2 linked regions of the Sediminitomix flava genome follow. The protein of the gene in region 1 interacts with the protein of each later gene in a pairwise test. Links are inferred from orthologs where the notes say so. Each region holds a gene or a part of one and is shown in the gene's direction. Other genes may lie near its edges. The genes, in order: rlmN and ftsZ.

The links.
Region 2: the proteins of rlmN (region 1) and ftsZ interact in binary tests that used the Escherichia coli proteins (3 or more experiments, as listed by UniProt). The link is inferred for Sediminitomix flava from one-to-one orthologs.

What each region holds. Positions count from the first base shown.
Region 1 is NZ_QGDO01000002.1:1,185,842-1,193,021, forward strand. What follows is about bases 2,195-5,136. They hold rlmN (23S rRNA (adenine(2503)-C(2))-methyltransferase RlmN), read left to right. Parts: upstream 2,195-3,096; coding sequence 3,097-4,176; downstream 4,177-5,136. Other genes in these bases: BC781_RS11920 (tetratricopeptide repeat protein), read left to right, coding at 2,195-2,826; BC781_RS11930 (lipoprotein signal peptidase), read left to right, coding at 4,327-4,974; BC781_RS11935 (shikimate dehydrogenase family protein), read right to left, coding at 5,036-5,136. Outside these bases: BC781_RS11915 (tetratricopeptide repeat protein), read left to right, coding at 1-1,148; more of BC781_RS11920, read left to right, coding at 1,303-2,194; more of BC781_RS11935, read right to left, coding at 5,137-5,770; BC781_RS11940 (M16 family metallopeptidase), read right to left, coding at 5,801-7,072.
Region 2 is NZ_QGDO01000003.1:486,513-493,677, forward strand. What follows is about bases 1,527-4,453. They hold ftsZ (cell division protein FtsZ), read left to right. Parts: upstream 1,527-2,175; coding sequence 2,176-3,732; downstream 3,733-4,453. Other genes in these bases: ftsA (cell division protein FtsA), read left to right, coding at 1,527-1,974; BC781_RS13835 (4-hydroxy-3-methylbut-2-enyl diphosphate reductase), read right to left, coding at 3,890-4,453. In the rest of the region: BC781_RS13820 (cell division protein FtsQ/DivIB), read left to right, coding at 1-501; more of ftsA, read left to right, coding at 622-1,526; more of BC781_RS13835, read right to left, coding at 4,454-4,768; cmk ((d)CMP kinase), read right to left, coding at 4,849-5,532; BC781_RS13845 (DUF4251 domain-containing protein), read left to right, coding at 5,650-6,294; gap (type I glyceraldehyde-3-phosphate dehydrogenase), read left to right, coding at 6,650-7,165. UniProt on the Escherichia coli protein: Essential cell division protein that forms a contractile ring structure (Z ring) at the future cell division site. The regulation of the ring assembly controls the timing and the location of cell division.

The sequences.
Region 1 (7,180 bases):
TTCGCCCATTCATAATTTTCATTTTCCTCATCCCTTTTGAGCTATACGCACAAGAGAAGTTTGACGTACTCAGAAAGCAGGCGCTTCATTTTGCCCAAATTGGAAAAATTGAAGAAGCATCTAAGCTCTATGACTCACTTCTTTACCTAGGAGGAGATCGTTATCTATTGGAAGAAGAAAAATACATGGCGGCAAATGTTTATTGGAGTAGCGGCTCCAAGTCTGAAATTGAAAATACAACCAAAGCCGTTTCTTTTCTGAGAAGTATAGACAATGATTCTTTAGCCTCTGATTTTTATAAAGAATTCGCTTCTATTCAGCTCGAAGAAATCTATGCATTTGCATACAGTCGAGCAGAATTTCATATCATCAACAAAAGGTACCGAAGAGGTTTAGAATGGCTAGAAATAGCTTGGGACATTGATCATAAAGACAAAAGGCTACGCCAGTTACTATTAGCCACAAGTCTTTTAGTAAATGATACAGAGCGTTTTAGCAGATACATGGAGTTACTTTACATTGATGGAGCAGGCTCGCCAGAAACTTATAACATTTGGCTAGAAATAGAATGGCGCTCGGGCAATCGAAACCTCGCAATTTCTCAACTCAAAACTCTCTTAAAAGCTTTTCCTGAGTCTGAAATTCTCATTTTACGCATGATTCAGTTTCAATTAAGATTGGATGAATTTGAGAAAGCACAGACCTATCTCAACCAACTTCCTTCAACTCCTGACAGGAAAAAATATAAAAAGCTATATCACGCGCTTATAGAAGAATACAGCAACCAAGAAGAAAGTGCATTAAAGTCTTATGCCCAAATCACGAAAGAATTTCCTAATTTTTTTGAAGGACATTACAATGAAGGGCATCTTCATTATATACTGGCTTTGGAACAAATTGATGATCTTAACAAAAAATTTAATAAGATTATCAAGCAAGAGAAAATTTCACGTCAAGACTTCCAAGTATTCAGAAAAGAAATCAACTATCACCTCACTCAAGCCTTAAAATCTTTTGATAAAGCACAGAAAATCCAACCTGAAAACCTAGAAATTCTACGTATCAGAAGCACAGTTTATCAGCTCCTCAACAAGGATAAAAAACAAAAAGAACTCGATTTATTGATCGAGTATGCTGAACTAGATTGAATTTTTTGTGATTTTTTATAAAAAATATGATAAATATCCTTGAAGCTTGAAGGATAACTACGGAATTTGGGGCTTTCTCAGAACAATTTTTCTGTTATTTTTGCAACAGGAAAGGAATAAGTTGTACTATATATATAAACAAACAGAATATTCAATGAAATTCGTGAAAAGATCAGTTGCAGTTCTTTTAACTGTAGCTGCCGCAAATGGTGCGTATGCACAAAGCGTAAGCAAAGCTGATGCAGCTCTAGTTGCAGGAGACCTAAACGAGGCTAAAACTCAAATTGAAGGAGCGATTGACAAAGAAATCGCGAAATTGCAAAAGAAAGGTAAGCCTGTAACAATCAAAGGAAAAACTCTTTTGGTAAAAGGTAATGTATACTCAGCAATTGCTTTGTCTGACAGCTCAATTTTTGCTGATATGCAAGAAGCAGCTATTGACTCAGCTTTGTCTGCGTACAATACAATTAAATCACAAGAGAAAGAAACGAGTGCTGTTTATAAGGATGCATGGGTAACTTATGCTGCGGGTGAAAACTCAACTTATATTCAAGGTAAAAACAGTAAGGTTCAAGACCTATACCAAGGTTTCATGAACAAAGGTGGTACTGCTTACAATGAGGAAGACTTCAACTCAGCAATGGAAGACTTCTTGACAGCTAGTAACATCATCTCTACAGATACTACGGCTATCTTCAATGCAATGATCTGTGCTCAGCAATTAGACGAGCCTGATACTGAAAAAATCCGTGAGTTGAGTAAAACAATGATCGAAAGAGGTGCTACAAACATCGATGCACACAGATTGTTGATTCACTATACAATGAGTGAAGCACAAGAATTCGAAACTCAACTTTCTGAGCTTGATGTTCAAAAGCGTCAAACTACGCAAGAGCAACTTCGTCCGCTAGAAGAAACTTTGGCTGATTACAAAGACAAAGCTGAGGCGAACAAAGCTTACATGAAGAAAAGCAAAGCTGCAAAAGATCGTTACAACAAATTCTCTAAACTAGCTACTGAAACTGAAGCGAAAATTGCTCCAGTAAAAGAAGAAATTGCTGGAATCGAAGCAAAAGAAGCTACAGCGAAAGAAGAAGCTAACAAGATATATGCTGAGACTTTGGGTTATGTAGAGAATGCACTTGAGGTACACCCAACAGATGCTAACTTGCAACAAACTAAAATCGTTTTATACATGAAAATGGATAAAATCGATGAGGCAATTGCAGAAAACAAAAAATCTTTGGAAGCTGACCCTAGCAACCCTGAGCTTTACTTCAACATTGGTCTTCTTTACTCTAACAAAATGGATGTAGCTAAAAAGGCTGAGAATGCTGAAGAAGCTGCTGAATTGGAGCAAAAGACTATCGAGAGCTACAACAAAGTATTGGAGTTGAATCCTAATCACTATGGTGCACTTGTAAACATCGGTGACTTCTACTACCAAAAAGCTAACGGTTTCAACCGTGAAGTTGAGAACTTGGTAGACTACACTGGTAAAGTGAAAAACTCTAAGGATAAAGCTAAAGTTGATGCATTGAAAGCTGACTTGATCGATAACGCTACAAAAGCAAAGGATTACTTTACTCAAGCACAATCGAACCAACCAGCTGGCGATTCAAACAACTTCGAATTATTGATCAACCGTGCTGATCGTATGATCAAGAACAACCAATAATTCTTAGCTGATTCTACTTTAGAATCATTAGCAACAAACCCGAACTTATTCGATAAGTTCGGGTTTGTTATTTTTGGGGAGATCATAAGATTTTTTTCAGTAATGAAAAGGAGATCGATTTTGAGCAATACAAACATTTAATCCATGAATATTACTCCTTTGCTATCAAATCCGCTTCAAGCGTATAAAACATACAAATAGAATTCATTACTTTTGCAAGTCGAAAATTTGATCGCCCTAGAAAATAGAGCAATAGAAAATACAGAAACAGTGGTAGATACAGAAATTAAAAAGCGAGACATCCGAAAAGTAAAGTCTGCGGAAATCAAAGCATTTTTGGTTGAAAATGGAGAGAAGGCATTCCGTGTCAAACAAATCAATGAATGGCTATGGAAGAAGTCTGCCCAATCTTTTGAAGATATGACCAACCTTTCAAAAGGAACACGTCAATTATTAGACGATCACTTTTTCTTTTCTCCGATCACGATCAACACCAAACAACAAAGTAATGATGGTACGATCAAATCCACTTTCAAACTTCATGACGAACATCTTGTTGAAGGCGTTTTGATCCCTGTACCTAGTGAGCCAAGAATGACAGCTTGTGTTTCTTCTCAAGTAGGTTGTTCTCTGACCTGTACTTTCTGTGCTACAGGTAAAATGGATAGAATCAGAAATCTTGATCCTGCAGAAATCTATGATCAAGTTGTAGCGATTCATAACCAAGCGGAAAAATACTTTGACAATCCACTCACAAACATTGTGTATATGGGAATGGGAGAACCACTCTTGAACTATGCCAATGTTTTGAAGTCAATTGAATATATCACTTCACCAGAAGGACTTGGAATGTCTCCAAGAAGAATCACGGTTTCTACCGCAGGTATTGCGAAAATGATTAAGAAACTGGGTGATGATGAAGTAAAATTCAACCTTGCACTTTCTTTACATGCTGCAAACGATGTGAAGCGTAATCAAATTATGCCGATCAACGAATCGAATACTTTAGAAGCACTAAGAGAGGCATTAAAATACTACTTCCAAAAAACAAAGAATCCTGTTACTTACGAATATATTGCCTTCAATAAATTCAATGATTCGCTAAAAGATGCGGAAGAGCTTTATCAATTCTGTAAGCACCTTCCTTGTAAAGTGAACATCATTGAGTATAATCCAATTGAAGATGCTGAATTCACGAAATCTGAAGGAGACAGACTAGATAAATTTAGTGAATACCTTCGTAAGAAAGGGGTGAATGTTCACGTCAGAAGAAGTAGAGGAAAAGATATTGATGCGGCATGTGGTCAGCTTGCAAATAAAGACCACGCAGAAAGTGAAATCAAAGACTAAACTAAGAAAATAGTGCAATAATATATTTTCTTAAAAAAGGTGTTTTTGACAAATTTCATTTTCGTACTCAGAATAAATCCCATAAATTTGTTCAATACTGCTTTTCAAGAAATGTACTTGTAAAGCACTTTTTGAGATAAAACAGGAGACATGAATAAAGAAGTAAAAGTTCATAAATTTTTCCTTATCAGTTTGTTTGTCATTTTCATTGACCAACTATCAAAAATCCTTGTCCATAATTACATGGAGATGGGTACTATAGGAGAAATCTATGTATTGGGAGACTGGTTCCGACTACATTATCTACTAAACCCAGGAATGGCTTTCGGGATGGAATTTGACAGCGAGTATGGTAAATTCTTCCTTACAAGTTTCAGAATTTTAGCCTCATGTGGTTTGGGATATGCCATCTACTATATGGCTAAAAAGAAGACTCATCCAGGCTTTCTGATTTGTTTAGCGATGATTATGGGAGGTGCAATTGGTAATGTTATTGATAGTGTGTTTTATGGAGTACTTATCGAAAATAATGCAATTCCAGGCTCACCTACTCCTTGGTTCCACGGTCAAGTAATCGATATGCTTTATTTCCCTATGGTAAAAGGTATTTACCCTACTTGGTTCCCAATGATCGGCGGAAAACCATTCTTGTTCTTCAGCCCTGTTTTCAACATCGCTGATTCAGCAATTTTCTTAGGGGTTGTATTCATTATGATCTTCCAAGGAAAGTTTGCCAAACACGATGAAGAGATGGCGAAACTAGCCTCTGAGTCAGAAAAGAAAGAAGGAATTCACTAAGAATATTTAATATAAAAAAGGGATAGTATTTGAATACTATCCCTTTTTTGTGCCTAAAAATTTACTGATTCCAGATCTCCCAAGCTCCTTCTGCTTGACCGATCAACATCTCATGACCATTTTTAGCTTTAGCTCCTTTATCTAAGCCTTTCTGCATAAACAAAGTCACCTCTGGGTTATATACTAAATCCATTAAGTAATGATCTTCTGTGAGGTACTCATAAGGAATATTCGGAAAAGTATCTTCTTTCGGGTACGTACCTAATGGCGTTGTATTGATGATTAAATGATATTCTCCCATAAGCTCTTCACTCAGCTGATCATAACTCAAGATATCCTCTCCTGCATTTCTACTCACATATTTATGCGGAATATTTCGATCATCCAAAACAGCTCTAATAGCTTTTGAAGCACCTCCAGTTCCAAGAATAAGCGCCTTCATATTATGATGAGGCAAAAACTTATCTAAAGAACGAGCAAAACCAATATAATCTGAATTATAGCCAACTTTCTGACCGTTTTCTTCAAACTTTATTACGTTTACTGCACCAATCCTTTCCGCAGTCTGAGGATCTAGCTTATCTAGAAATTGAATGACTTGTTCTTTGTAAGGAATAGTCACATTCAAGCCCGAAAAATTATTTTCAGAGATCAAATCTTTGAATTCCTCAATCTGAGCAAGTTCATACAACTCGTATTGAGCATCAGTAATGTTTTCTCTTTCATATTTATCTGCAAAATATTTCTTTGAAAAAGAATGTGTCAAAGGATACCCAATCAGTCCATATTTTTTCATATCTAAAAAATAATTAAGCCTATAAATATTTTAACCTACTAGAATTTCTACCATACCATCACTCCAATACTTCTGAGCCATGCGTTGTACATCATCAGCTGTAACCGCATGTATTTCTGAAATGTATTGATCTAGATGCTGATCTGTCAAATGATGAAAATGCTTCAATTTCGCATACTCCATCAATGACACAGGTGTATTGATTGACTTGATGTACTCGCCTGCAATATAGTTTTTCACAAGCTCTAACTCCCCTTCATCTACTTTTTCGTCACAAAGAATCTGAATCTCCTTATAAATTTCTTGGAGTGCTAATTCTCTATCATCTTTTTTCACATCAGCCCCAATTGTCCAATAGCCTGTTTTCTTTGGGAAAGAGCAAGAAGAATGTATTCCGTAAGTCAATCCTTTTTCTTCTCTGATGTTACGCATTAAGCGAGAACCGAAATAACCACCCAATATCTCATTAGCAACTTCAAAAGGAACTTTATCCTCATGCTTAATATCAAAAAGGCGTTTACCAATTCGGATACTAGTCTGAACAGCTTCTTCTTTTTCTATATATTCTTTGCTACCAACCAACGCATCAAAAGAAACTTCTGGTTCTGCAGGTAATGCTTTTTCAATCTTTATTTGCCCCAGCGTACTATTCAGGTCTTCTAAAATTTTCTCATCTACTTTTCCTGCTAAGAAAATTTCAAACGCACTTCCTTTCACTTGCTCATTATAGTGATTAACGGCATAGGATAGCTGATAATTATTAATAAATTCTTCAGAAAGCTCATAAGCCATCGGATGACCTTCTCCAAATAGCTTTTCTCTGAATTTTTGCCCTGCCAAATAGCTATTTTTCTCAAGGTTAATACGATGTCCTTGAATACTTACTTCGCTAATATGCTGGAATTCCTCCTCAGGGAAAGTTGCATCTGCCAGCATTGATGAAACCAAAGCTGTCGATTCTTTTATGAATCGATTTAGGCAATGTAATTCAATAATTAAGGATTGGAAGGAAGCAGAAGTATATACACTTGCTCCAATTTGTTCAAATGCCTCAGCAAGTTCTGCACTTGACTTCTCAGAAGTACCTTCCATTAAAAGTTTAGCACAAAAATGAGCATCCCCTTGATATTTTTCATACGCTCGACCTGCACGGAATAATAGGTGCATAGATGCGATAGACTGATTCCCGGCATTGATAAAATACACAGGTACGCCATTATCTAAAGTGATTTTCTCAGCCTTTTGGATTTCGAAATCTGAAATGGGGAAAGCTTCAGGAGCTATTGCTCTATTCAATGCCATAAATATATGATTAGTAGTTATAAGCCAAAATTGGAGAGAAATACAAAGTCAAACAATTAATTTGATTCGAAGAAATTTCTCATTCTATCAAATTTCTAAAAATTGACT
Region 2 (7,165 bases), on another replicon or contig:
TTGGATTTTATCCAGTCTGTTCAAGTTGCGAGAGACCCAAATGGGAGGCTTTTAGTGAATATTGAACAGGATGGACCATTGGCAAGAGTTTTAACTCCTGAAGGAAAAGGGGCTTATGTAACTCAAGATGGAAAAGTAATTCAATTGTCTCAAAAGTTTACATCAAGAGTCGTGATGTTGACAGGTAAAGGGGCTAATAAATTATTGAAACCAAATTTTTATAATACATTAGAAGGATATAAAATACTGAGATTTTTAAGGTATATTTTTCACGATGAATTCTTCAAATCCAACATCTCACAATTGTCATTTGGAGCCGATAATCAAATTTTGATCTATACTCAAATTGGTAATCAAACCTTTGAATTTGGAACAGTTGAGGACTTTGAAAGTAAATTAGACAAAATGAAGATTTATTATAATGATATTGTGAAAAGTGAAGGGTGGAATACTTACAAACTTGTAAAGTTGCAATATTCAAATCAAATTGTATGTAAGTAATATGGTTTGGTATTGAATAAAGAATTTTATCTTTTTCAAGGTTTTTTGAACTTGACTTAACTATCTCGCAAAGGATTGATCTAGACCAAATATTCTCTAATTATCCAAAATTATCTAACGATGCAAGATGACAAAATAGTTGTTGGGCTTGATATCGGTACAACTAAGATATGTGCTATTGTTAGCCGAGTAGATACTTATGGCAACCTAGAAATTCTAGGTTCAGGCGTTTCATCTTCGGAAGGGGTGAAGGAGGGTAGCATTAATAACCTAACAAAAACCGTATCGGCAATTCGACAAGCTGTAAAGAAAGCTGAAGAATCTTCAAACATTTCCATTAATGTGGTAAATGTTGGTATTTCTGGTAAACACATTCGTTGTTTTGAACAACGAGGTAGTTACACACGTCCTCATCATGATGCTATAATTTCAGTTGAAGATGTAGAGCGTTTGTTTGACGATCAGCTAAAAACTGTGACCTCTCCAGGTACAGATATCCTGCATGTCTTACCTCAGTATTTCTCTGTAGATTATGAAAATAATGTAAAAGATCCAGTTGGAATGGCAGGTGTAAAGCTTGAAGCAGATTTCCAATTAGTGACAGCTGAGATAAATGAGATAAAGAAGATCAGAAATTGTTTAGAACAAGCTGGTTTAGAAATCGAAGGTTTATACTTAGATCCTTTGGTTACAGGGCTTGCTACTTTGAACAAGGAAGAGAAAGAGGCTGGTGTTGCAGTTATAGATATTGGAGGAGGTACAACTGATATTGTAGTTTACTACGATGGTATTGTGAGACATACTGCAGTAATTCCTTTTGGAGGAAATATCATTACTTCAGATATCCGTCATGGATGTTCTGTGATGCCTTCACATGCTGAAACTCTTAAAGTGAAGTTTGGTAAGGCTTTAGCAGAAACTGCATCTGATTATGAATATATCTCTATTCCAGGTTTTAGAAATATGGAAACAAAAGAGATATCTCTTAAAAACCTTTCATATATCATAGAGGCAAGAGTTGAAGAAATCTTTGACTTGATTCTTATGGAACTTGAAAATTCAGGTTTCAAAGATAAGCTTTCTTGTGGTGTTGTGTTTACGGGAGGTAGTGCTCTTCTTAAAGATATTTGTAAGTTGTTCTCTTACAGAACTGGCTTGGATGCTCGTATTGGTTACCCTAATGAATATGTAGGGAAAACTCAAGACGAGATCATCAAAAATCCTAAATATGCTACTTGTTTAGGGCTTGTTCTTGCAGGGTTCAGGTCTTTGGATGATAGAGATGAAGATCGTTTAGAACCTCAAGCAGTTGAGGAGAAACAACATCATCAAGAAATTCCATATGTACCTATGGAGGAAAAATCTTCTATTCATATTGAAAAAGAAGAACGTAAGGGTACTATTTTTGATAAAATCCTAGATAAAACAAAGCAATTTCTTAAGGATGACTTTGATGATAAAAGTAATTATTAATCTGACATCAAATCAGAAGCTTTAAGATTAACAACTTAATACTTCTTATTAGTGACGAATACTCTTATCTTTGAAATCCAAAAAAATATTTGCAATTTTAAATGTGAAATAGCTAAAGGGTACACTATTTTTTATGTGATAGAGGTATTAGGTGTATCACAAAATACTAAAGCTAATTAAGGAGGCTTAATTATAAGGACTATGGAAGCAACGGGTTACGAGTTTAATATACCACAAGGCGGAAGCGATTCTAAAATTATAAAGGTAATAGGTGTAGGTGGTGGCGGTGGAAATGCCGTTAAATATATGTATGAAATGGGGATTCATGATGTAGACTTTTACATTGTGAATACTGATATTCAAGCATTGAATTCTAGCCCTATACCAAATAAAGTTCAGATAGGTACAGCTTTAACTGCTGGTTTAGGTGCAGGTGCAAAGCCTGTAGTTGGAAGAAATGCAGCTGAAGAAAGTAGAGAAGAACTTGAAAAGTTACTAGGTGATAACACTAAAATGGTGTTTATTACTGCTGGTATGGGTGGTGGAACTGGTACTGGTGCCGCTCCTGTCATTGCTGAAATAGCCAAAAGTCTAGATATACTTACTGTAGGTATTGTTACAATGCCTTTCAAATTTGAAGGTGCGCCTAAACAAAGACGCGCTCAAGAAGGTATTGATGAGCTTAGACAGTATTGTGATACCGTACTTGTGATTTTAAATGAGAAACTTCACGAAGTTTATGGAAAGACTTCATTCAAAGAAGCTTTCTCTCATGCAGATAATGTATTAACGATTGGAGCTAAATCAATTGCAGAAATTATTACTGTAGAAGGCGTTATCAATGTCGATTTTGAGGATGTTAATACAGTAATGAAAGACTCTGGTGCTGCGGTAATGGGCTCTGCTGTTGCTGAAGGTGAAAATAGAGCAATTCGTGCAACTCAAGGAGCAATTGCTTCTCCATTGTTGAATAACACAAATATTCATAATGCGAAATACGTATTATTGAGCCTTGTTGTAAGTGATCTTGACTCTTTCCAAATGGAAGAATTGGATGAGATTACTGAATATATCAGATCACAAAGTAGCCAAGATACGGAAGTGATTTTTGGTGTTGCAACAGATCAATCTTTGGGTGAGTCTATCTGCGTAACAATTATTGCAACTGGTTTTCCAAACAGAGAAAACCCGAACGATGAAGAAGCAGTAGTTGAAAAAAAGACTATTCATGAAATAGATAGTTCGGAGTCTTTTGTTCGTCAGTCAAAAGAGTCTATTTCATCTGAACAACAGGCAGTGAAACCTGTTTATAAAGCTCCTGCTACTCCTGAACCAGCTCCTGTAGAAGCTAAGTCTACGCCAGAACCTTCTATTCAAACTTCAGAACCTACTGAAAACAGTGAGTTCATTATTCATGAAGTAGAAAAACCTTCTGTGCCTAATTTTGAGGAACCAAAGGTAAATAGAAGACCAGAAAAGAAAATTTTCGATATCAACGATGAATATCCATCGGATTCATTGAACGAAAATCCTGTCGTAAATAATGCTCGACCTTCAAGATTGAGAGTATCTCAATTGAAGTCTATTTCTGATATGTCACCAGATGAAATTAGAGAGAGACAAGAGGAGCCTGCTTTTAGAAGAAAAGGAGTTCAGTTAAATGAATCTGAAGGAGAAAGTAATGATCCTTCAAGATATCAAGTTAAGAAAGACGGTATTGATGGAGGAAATAGATTTTTACATGATAATGTAGACTAAACCTCTAGATAATTTTGGATATTAAAAATGGATTGAGTTTTAGATTGTTTAGAAAAACAATTTAGAATTCAATCCTTTTTTATTTAGGATACTTTTTAAACAAATAGAGGAATCAATAAGCTTGATTCCTCTATTTGTTTATTTATAAATTACTTTCTTATAAGCTTCTAATGTAGGTAGCAACTTGTTCCATAAGCCACATTGGGGTAGAAGTAGCTCCACATATCCCAATTTTATCATTTTCTTTAATCCAATTAGGATCTATTTCATCTTCATTTTCCACGAAATAACTTCTAGGATTATTTTGAAGACAAACGCCATAAAGTGCTTTACCATTTGAACTTTTCTTTCCACTCACAAAAATGATAACATCATTTTCAGATGAGAATTTAACCATCTGAGGCTCTCTATTAGAAACTTGACGGCAAATAGAGTCATTGGCATCGAATAACTCTAAAGTAGCATCTTCACCATGGATTTGAGTTAATCTCTTTTCGATTTCCTCTTTAAGTCCATAAAATCCTTTTGTACTTTTCGTAGTTTGGCTGAATAATACGATAGGACGGTTGAAATCTACTTTTTCAAGATCATCAATGGTTGTGACAATAATCGCTTGATTACCTGTCTGCCCATTAAGACCAATAACTTCAGCATGACCATCTTTTCCATAAATGACCATTTGCCCATTTATTTCTTTAGCACGATCATAAGCATTTTTTACTCTATTTTGTAGCTTCAAAACCACAGGGCAAGAAGCATCTATTAGCTCGATATTATTTTCAATCGCAGTTTTGTATGTTGCAGGTGGTTCACCGTGTGCTCTGATCAGAACTTTACAATCTTTAAGTGTAGCAAGTTCATCTCTATCAATGACACGTAATCCTTTTGCATGAAGTCTTTTCACTTCCATACTATTATGAACGATATCTCCTAAGCAGTATAAACTACCAGATTCATTCATTTCTTCTTCAGCCATTTGAATGGCAAACTCAACTCCGAAACAATAACCAGATTTTTGGTCAATAACTACTTCCATAAATTTGTTTAGCTTGAGTAGAATATTGTGGGAAATATATTTAAAGGATTACCCTTTTAATCCAAAAACAGTTTAATCTATTAATTGTTTTTAATAAGCGCATTTGCCCAATCAACAATTTGTTTTACTTGATCATCAAACTTGAGATTTGTAGTGTCAAGTACTAAAGCATCATCAGCTTTTCTGAGTGGACTTTCCTCTCTTGTAGAGTCAATGTGATCTCTTTCCTTAAGGTTTTCTACAATTTCTTCAAAAGAAGCCGTAAGTCCTTTAGATTCCATTTCTATTTGTCTTCTTCTAGCTCTTTCCTCAACATCTGCAGTCATGAAAACCTTGAGTTCAGCAGTAGGAAAAACGACAGTTCCAATATCACGACCATCCATGACAATGCCTTTTTCAATGCCCATTTTTTGCTGTTCTGCAACTAAGAATGTACGAACAGATTTTATAGCACTGACATTACTTACATTATTTGTGACTTCCATTGTACGGATGTGAGCTTCAACTCTTTCTCCATTGAGAGTAACTTCAATTGCTCCCGTCTCAGGATTTTTATCAAAACCTACAGTGATTTTCGCTAATTCACTTTCTACATCATCTAAATTTTCAAGATTAATCTTGTTTTCTAAGAAGTGAAATGTAACAGCACGATACATCGCCCCAGTATCTATATACACATACCCTAACTCTTTTGAAACGATCTTTGCCGTTGAGCTTTTCCCACAACCTGCATGTCCATCTAAGGCAACTATTATTTTCTTCATCGTGTCTTATTATTAAAAGAAGTAAAGATAAAATAATTATGATCTAAGACCAATCTAACAGAAATCTATAATCAGATATTTAGAAAACAGACTTCAACTTAAAACCTATATACTATTATGAAAAAACTATATTTAATATTCTCGATAGCATGTTTACTGACATTTAATATAGATTCATTATTAGCTCAAGAAAATATCAGCGAAGTACAAGAGTTGACAAAAGAGGAGAAAAAGGCATTAAAAAAGGAGCAGAAACAAAAGAAAAAAGAGGAACGTCAGAAAGAAAAAGAACTAAGGAAAAGTCAAGAAAGTGCAATTAAGAATGCAGAATTTGAATTGGCTAAAAAAAGCTTAGAAGATACAACATTTCTTTTGAGTGCTGATTATCTCTTTACTAAGAGAGGTAGAATGATTCCTGTGACAGAAAGGACAAATTTTATTTATGTAAAAGATGGTGAAGCCACTTTACAATTAGCATTTAATGGTTTTATGGCACCGGGTCCGAATGGTATAGGAGGTATTACGCTAGAAGGGAGAATATCTGATATAAAGTGTACCACAACAAAAAATGGCTCGATAAGCTATAGGTTTAATGTCATGGGATCGGGGCTTATGGCAAATGTAACGGTTCATCTAGTGTCAGGAAGTAATGTAGCAACAGCTACAGTGAACTCAAATGTGAGTAGTGGAAGGATAGAATTTAAGGGGACGCTCACTCCTTTAGATGAAAATGCAATCTATAAAGGCATGCGATCTTTCTAATATTGAAAAAATATCTACCTAAAATATAACTCTAAGAAGAATCTTAGAGTTTTTTTAATTCTTTTATTTAGACATAAATAATATGATATCCTTCTAACTAAAATCAATTATCTTGATTTTTAATTGATTACAAAATATTATACCAATAAGTGTCAAAAGTACAGAATATATCTTGGAAAAGATCAATTTAAAGAATGATAAATATCATTATATATCCTGCGAGGAGTTGGTATGTTTGCAATGTCATCGATCGGGATTCTTTTCATAATTTTCATGTTATAAGAGAAATTGATCCTTGACAGGAACAACTATTGAGTTAACAAATTTTATATATCCTTTAACCACATTCTAGACTATGTCAACAATTAAAGTTGGTATCAACGGATTCGGTAGAATCGGAAGACTAGTTTTCCGTGCAGCGCAAGCAAAAGAAAACATCGAAGTAGTAGGAATTAACGACCTTTTGGACGTTGATTACATCGCGTACATGTTGAAATATGATTCAGTACACGGTAGATTCGACGGTGAAGTAGCTGTTGAAAACGGAAACTTGGTTGTTAACGGTAAAACAGTTCGCGTTACTGCTGAAAGAAATCCTGAGGATTTGAAGTGGGATGCAATTGGTGCTGAATATGTACTTGAAGCTACTGGTATCTTCTTGACTGAAGAAGGTGCTCAAAAGCATATCACTGCTGGTGCGAAGAAAGTAGTTATGTCTGCTCCTTCTAAAGACCACACTCCAATGTTCGTTTACGGTGTAAACCACACTGAATTGTCAGCTGATGTAAACATCGTATCTAACGCATCATGTACTACTAACTGTCTTGCACCTATCACTAAGGTATTGAACGATAACTTCGGTATCGCAGAA